2 linked regions of the Geothrix sp. 21YS21S-2 genome follow. The protein of the gene in region 1 binds, or shares a complex with, the protein of each later gene. Links are inferred from orthologs where the notes say so. Each region holds a gene or a part of one and is shown on either strand. Other genes may lie near its edges. The genes, in order: secY and secG.

Region 1 (3,177 bases):
CATCGAGAGCGCCAAGCGGAACATGATCCACGTTCCCGTGTCGCCCAACCGCAGCCTGCCCCATCCCATCACCGGCCGCTTCGGCTCCGGTTCGGTCCTCATGAAGCCCGCTCCCGAGGGCACCGGCATCATCGCCGGCGCCGCCGTCCGCGCCATCATGGAAGCCGCCGGCATCAACAACGTGCTCACCAAGAGCCTCGGTTCCTCCAACCCCCACAACGTGGTTCGCGCCACCTTCGAGGGTTTCAAGAACCTCATGGATCCCTACACGGTCATGACCAACCGTGGCCTGGATCAGGCGGAGGCCTAAATGTCCCAGCTCCTCGGCAAGCAGGTCGTCATCACCCTCAGGCGCTCCAGCATCTGCACCGTGCCCAAGCATCGTGCGTTCCTCCAGACCCTCGGTCTCAAGAAGGTCGGAGACAAGCGGGAGTGCGAGTACACGCCGAATGTGCATGGCATGGTCAAGCGCATTCCCTACCTCATCGACGTCACGGTGAAGGGGTAAGACATGAAGCTCAACGAACTCAGGCCCGCAGAGGGCGCCACGAAGAACCGCAAGCGCATCGGCCGGGGCAAGGGCTCCGGCAACGGCAAGACCGCCGGAGCCGGCGAAAAGGGCCAGAAGTCCCGCCGGGGCTACAGCTCTCAGCGCGGCTTCGAGGGTGGCCAGATGCCCCTCCACCGCCGCCTCCCCAAGCGCGGCTTCACCAACATCCATGCCATCCAGCTCCAGGAGCTGGGCCTGGACTTCATCAGCACCCATTTCGCCGAAGGCGAGACCGTGTGCCTGGAAGCCATGAAGGACAAGAACCTGCTTGACCCCAAGATGGGCGGGATCGTGGTCCTCAAGCGCGGCGAACTGACCCACAAGATCACCGTGGTGGCAGACCGCGTCACCAAGGGCGCCCGCGAGGCCATCCTGGCCGTCGGCGGCACCATCCAGGAGCCCCCCTGCTCCAAGCAGGCGTCCAAGTAGTCCTTCCCGTTAGGATTTGAAACGCATGGAAAAGCTCCGGCAGTTGTTCTCCAACCCCGAACTTCGCAAGCGCCTGCTGTTCACGCTGACGATGCTGGTGATCTACCGGCTCGGCGTGCACGTGTCGGTGCCCGGCGTCAACGCCGAAGCCCTGGCCAAGAACCTGGGCAAGGCGGGGGATCTGTTGAACGTGGTTGACCTGTTCTCGGGCGGCGCCTTCAAGAAGTTCTCGGTGTTCGCCCTGGGCATCACCCCGTACATCACGGCCAGCATCGTGCTCCAGCTCATGGGCGCGGTGGTCCCGGCCCTCGAGAACCTCCAGAAGAAGGAGGGCGAGGCCGGCCGCCAGAAGATCAACCAGTGGACCCGGTTCCTCACCGTGGGCCTGGCCTTCGTGCAGGGTTTCGGCATCGCGTCCCTGGCCCAGAGCCTGGGGCCCGACGTGGTCATCAATCCCGGCCTCGGCTTCAAGATCCTGTGCGCCTTTACCTTATCCACCGGCACCATCTTCGTGATGTGGATCGGCGAGCAGATCACGGACCGGGGGGTCGGCAACGGCATCTCGCTCCTGATCTTCGCCGGCATCGTCTCGGGCCTGCCCAAGGCGATGGAGACCATCGGCACCATGTTCATGGCGTCCCTCAAGGGCGCCGGCAACGTGGCCCCTCCGGGCGTCTTCCTCCTCCTGCTGGCTTCCATGACCGTCGTCCTCCTGGCCGTCGTCCTCGTGGAGAACGCCTACCGGAACATCCCCATCCACTACGCCCGCCGGGTGGATTCCTCCCGGATGGCCAGCCAGCGCAGTTCCTACCTGCCCCTCAAGGTGAACACCGCGGGCGTCATGCCGGTGATCTTCGCCAGCTCGGTGATCTTCTTCCCCGCCACCATCGCCCAGTTCACGCGGTGGGAGTGGCTGAGCAAGGCCTCCAGCTACATCAGCCCGCAGTCCCACTTCTGGACCTACACCCCGATCTTCGTGGGCGTGGTCATCTTCTTCGCCTTCTTCTACACCAGCATCGTCTTCAATCCGGACGAGACCGCCGACAACATGAAGCGGTCCGGGGGCTACATCCCCGGCATCCGGCCCGGCAAGGAGACCTCGGTCTACATGGACAGCATCCTCTCGAAGCTGACCTTCGCGGGCGCCGTCTACCTGGCCCTGGTTTCCATCGTTCCCCTCGTGATCACCAATTCCATGCCGGGACTGAATTTCTACTTCGGCGGAACCTCCCTCCTCATCGTCGTGGGCGTGGCCATGGATACCGTGGCCCAGCTTGAGAGCTATCAGGTGATGCGCCGCTACGACGGGTTCCTGGAGAAGGGTCGCATCCGGGGTGGCCGGCTGGCACGCTCGGGAGCGAAGACGCCATGAAAATCCATATCCTTCTCGGGGCCCCTGGCAGCGGAAAGGGAACCCAGGCCAAGCGCCTGGTTCAAAAAAGGTCTTTGATACACCTGTCTACAGGTGATATTCTGAGAGATGCCGTCTCGAAAGGGACGGAGATTGGCCTTCGGGCCAAGGCCCTCATGGCCAGTGGCAAGCTTGTGGATGACGACACGGTTAACGGTCTTGTTTTCGCGCGGCTGCAGAACGAGAGCGGAGATGTGTTGTTTGATGGATATCCCCGGACCCTGCAACAGGCTGAATCCTTGGAGACTTTCCTCTCCTCCCAGGGAATCGGCCTCGGATTCGTGATCGACATCTTCGTCCCCGAGAGTGTCTTGGAAGCCCGTGTGGTGGATCGCATGGTGTGCAGCAACAACGATTGCGGCGCCATCTACCACCTCGTCACAAAGCGGCCCCACCAGGAGAACGTCTGCGATCTGTGCCACAGTCCGCTGAAGCACCGCGCCGACGACTGCTCCGAGGCCTTCAGAAGCCGGATGGTTGAATTCAACAAGACCTTCCAGCCTCTCCAGGCCTTCTACAAGGAGAGGCCGAACTATCGCACCGTCGACGGCAACCTCGCGCCCGATGCGATCCACGCCACCATCCTTGAACTTTTCCAGGAGCAAGCTTGAGCAAAGAAGAAGCCATTGAGCTCGAAGCCACAGTGGTGGAGTCCTTGCCCAATGCCGTGTTCCGGGTCGAGTTGGAAAACAAGCACCAGGTCCTGGCTCACATCAGCGGCAAGATGCGGAAGAACTTCATCCGCATCCTCCCTGGCGACAGGGTCCTGGTTGAAGTCACCCCTTAC
Region 2 (3,229 bases), 1.7 Mb from region 1 along the record:
AGGGCCTATCGCCGAGGCGCCGAGGAGCCGAGGATCGCCGAGGAATAAAAAGAAGATCTTTTCTCGGCGAACCTCGGCCCCTCGGCGCCTCGGCGATAAGCTTTTCGTTTCAACTTACCTGGATGACGGGCTCAGAACGGCCCCTATCGACCGGACCCGGCCTCCTCGTCAGCACCAAGCTAAAGTGAGTGTGGGTCGGCGCCACCCCTCAAATCCGTGAAGAACCCTTTTTTCGCCAAGGCAGCCGAGGAGCCGAGGCTCGCCGAGAAAGGATCAGCTTCCTGCGAGGATCTCCCGCAGGGCGTTCAGGCCGGCTGCGGTGAGGGGGGCTCCCGGCGCGTCGACGGCATCGCGCAGCCTCTGGTCACGCCGGCCCATCGGCAGATCGGACAGGCGATCCGCCCGGACCCACTCCATGCCCGGCGGCGCGGCTTCGGAGGCCACGCGCGCCACGATGGGGCGCACGGTCTCGCGCCGGTGCGAGTACACCTGGATCCACCCGGCCGGTTCCCTCCCCTCGATCCCGTAGGCTGCGGCCGGTTCCGCCGCGCCCTGGAACGCCGGGACGGCCCCGGCCGACGGCCAGCTCCAGAGCCCCGCCAGGAGCCCCTTGGCGCCCGGGGGACGAAGGAGCCAGCCCGGGCCCGACGCGATGGCGGCGAGATGGATCTCGACCTCCGTGACCTTCGTGCGGGGCTGCGCGGGGGGGATGCGGTCCTGGATGCCCAGGACGCGGGCCGCGCAGGCCCCCTGGAGGGGGCAGGACGCGCAGCGCGGGGCCGGGGTGCACACGGTCGCCCCCAGCTCCATCACGGCCTGGGTGAGCCGCGAGGGGCCGTGGGCGGCCAGGGCCGGGGCCAGCCAGTCCCGCAGGGCTCCTGCGTGGCGGCGGGGGTCGTCCTCCAGGGCCAGCACCCGCGCCGCCACCCGGAAGGCGTTGCCGTCCAGGGCGGGGGTGGGCAGCTGGAAGGCCTGGGCCGCCACGGCGGCCGCGGTGTAGGGGCCCAGGCCCGGAAGATCCAGGAGGCCTTCCAGGGTGCGGGGGAATCCGCCTTCGGCGATGGCCCGGGCCGCGCCCTGGAGGCTGCGGGCCCGGCGGTAGTACCCCAGGCCCGCCCACAGCCCGTGGATCTCGTCCTCGGTCCCCGCCGCCAGGGATGCGGCATCCGGGAACCTCCCCATCCACCGCAGGAAGTACGGGATCACCGTGGCCACCTGGGTCTGCTGCAGCATGATCTCCGAGACCAGCACGGCGTAGGGGTCGGGATGGGGTGCGTCCAGGTCCCCGGCCCGCCAGGGCATGGGCCGGCGCACCGCGTCGAACCAGGGTGCGAGGGGAGCCAGGAGCGTGGCGGCGTCGGCGAAGGGCATCCCCCAGCATAAAAAAAAAGCGCTCCGGGGGGAGCGCTTAATTTACTGGTGCCCGCGAGCGGACTCGAACCGCTACGGCTTGTGGCCACCACCCCCTCAAGATGGCGTGTCTACCAATTTCACCACGCGGGCAGAACACTAAGGATGCCACGGGTTGCGGCACCCGTCAATCCTCACTTTTTGGCGGGCGCCGCCGGAAGCGCGGGCACGGGAATCGCGGGCGCGGGCTTGACGGGCGCGGTCTTCACGGCCGCGGCGCGGTCCAGGACGGACCGGTTCGCCTTGACGATGAGGACTTCGATCACCAGGGAGGTGACCATGAAACCCGCCGCGAGGTAGTACGTGAACTTGGCAAGGAAGGGCGCCGCGCCCCGGGCTCCGAAGGCGGAATTCGCGCCGCCGCCGCCGAAGGTGGCACCCAGCCCGCCGCCCTTGGATCCGGGCTGGAGCAGGATGACTCCGATGAGCAGAAGGCTCACGATCACGTGCAAGGTCAACAGCAATCCGTTCATGGGTACTCCGAACCCCCAAGCTTATCAGGAACCGAGGGCCGGGTCACGCTCAAGCCATCGCCGGATGGTGTCTTCCGCGACCCCCAGCTTGACCAGGTGTTCCGTTGCCATCTTCAAGCTCTGGCCCTCGTCCCTGCAGATGAGGAGCCGGCGCTTCCAGGCCTCCATGGCGCGGCTGTGCAGGTCGGTCTCGCCGGCCTGCATGCGCTTCTCCAGCAGGAAGCCCAGGTTGTTGGCGGCCTTGCGGTGCATGGGGTCGAGGCCCAGGGCGTGCTCGTAGGCCTCCGTGGCGTCCTTGGCCCTGCCTGCCACTTCCAGGGCGACGCCGCGGGCGTTCCACACGTCGGGGTCCTCGGGGGCCAGTTCCATGGCCAGGCGCACCATGGAGAGCTGGTCCTCGGGGCGCTGGAGGTTCCGGTAGCATTCCGACAGGCCCAGGTAGGCGCTGTATTCGCCGGGGTCCGCCTCCAGGGCGGACAGGAAGAGCCCCTCGGCCTCCTGGGGCAGGCCCAGGTGCAGGTGCGCGTAGCCGGTCTGGACCAGCAGGTCGGCGGCGCCGGGGCGCCGGGCCAGGGCCTCCTGGTAGCAGCGCAGGGCCTCCTCCCAGTGGCATTCCGACCGGGCCATGTCGCCCAGGGCCGCCCAGGGGTCGGCGGCCTCGGGGTCCGTCTCGGTGGCCAGGGAGAAGTAGCAGGTGGCCCCCTCCGTGTCCCCCAGGTCCCGCCGGATCTCGCCCAGCATGGCGTAGGCCTCGGAGAGCACCTCGGTGGGGGCGGTCATGGACGTGAGCTGGTGCAGTTCGCCCTGGGCCAGCTCCATGTGGCCCTGCTCGGAGAAGAGCTCGGCGAGGATGAAGTAGCTGGCGGGTTCCCTGGGCTGGATGCAGCGGGCCCGGTGGATGCACCGCAGGCCCTCCTCCAGCTCGCCCCGCTTTAGGAGCAGCTCGCCCAGGCTGTGCCAGCCCCAGAAGTAGTCGGGATCGTGCTCCAGGGCGGCCATGAACTGGACCTCGGCGGACTTGGAATCCCCCAGGTCCATGCAGGTGATGCCCAGGAGGCGAAGGGAGCGGGGGTCCCGGGGCTGGAGGCTGAGGGCCTTCAGGAGCCAGGTCTTGGCCTCCTGGGGGTTCTCCCGCTGGATGCACAGCAGGCCCATGAGCTCCAGGGCCTTGGGGTCGGCGCCGTTGGCCGAGAGGGCTTGGCGCAGGAGCTTCTCGGCCTCGTCGGAGCGCTGCTGCAGGATCCGCACGAAGCCCATGTTGCGCAGCACGGCCGCGTCCTGGGGATGCTCGGCGCGGATGCTGGCCAGCTGGGAGTGGAGCTCCTCCAGGTCCTCGAGCGTGCCGT

What was found.
Region 2: the proteins of secY (region 1) and secG are in contact, whole or in part, in a crystal structure (PDB 5AWW), measured with the Thermus thermophilus proteins. The link is inferred for Geothrix sp. 21YS21S-2 from one-to-one orthologs. Residues at the interface, in WP_096411648.1 of Thermus thermophilus: Leu14, Gln16, Arg17, Phe20, Ile34, Pro35, Pro37, Ile72, Arg108, Arg109, Asn112, Gln113, Arg116, Ile117, Ile120, Pro145, Gly146, Trp147, Phe152, Phe155, Val156, Val159, Thr160, Val162, Ala163, Gly164, Ala166, Leu167, Trp170, Glu173; in WP_223903268.1 of Thermus thermophilus: Tyr5, Ile9, Tyr12, Leu13, Ala16, Leu19, Val20, Val23, Leu24, Gln26, Glu27, Pro28, Gln30, Gly31, Ala32, Asp34, Leu35, Met36, Gly37, Gly38, Ser39, Ala40, Asp41, Leu42, Phe43, Ala45, Arg46, Val48, Tyr53, Thr56.

What each region holds. Positions count from the first base shown.
Region 1 is NZ_CP132910.1:2,967,957-2,971,133, reverse strand. Bases 311-3,177 are described here. They hold secY (preprotein translocase subunit SecY), read left to right. Parts: upstream 311-1,004; coding sequence 1,005-2,351; downstream 2,352-3,177. Other genes in these bases: infA (translation initiation factor IF-1), read left to right, coding at 2,998-3,177; RAH40_RS12980 (adenylate kinase), read left to right, coding at 2,348-3,001; rplO (50S ribosomal protein L15), read left to right, coding at 512-979; rpmD (50S ribosomal protein L30), read left to right, coding at 311-508. In the rest of the region: rpsE (30S ribosomal protein S5), read left to right, coding at 1-310. UniProt on the Bacillus subtilis protein: The central subunit of the protein translocation channel SecYEG. Consists of two halves formed by TMs 1-5 and 6-10.
Region 2 is NZ_CP132910.1:1,224,383-1,227,611, reverse strand. What follows is about bases 215-3,133. They hold secG (preprotein translocase subunit SecG), read right to left. Parts: upstream 1,884-3,133; coding sequence 1,545-1,883; downstream 215-1,544. Other genes in these bases: RAH40_RS05575 (tetratricopeptide repeat protein), read right to left, coding at 1,908-3,133; RAH40_RS05590 (A/G-specific adenine glycosylase), read right to left, coding at 274-1,371. Also shown: more of RAH40_RS05575, read right to left, coding at 3,134-3,229. UniProt on the Bacillus subtilis protein: Involved in protein export. Participates in an early event of protein translocation.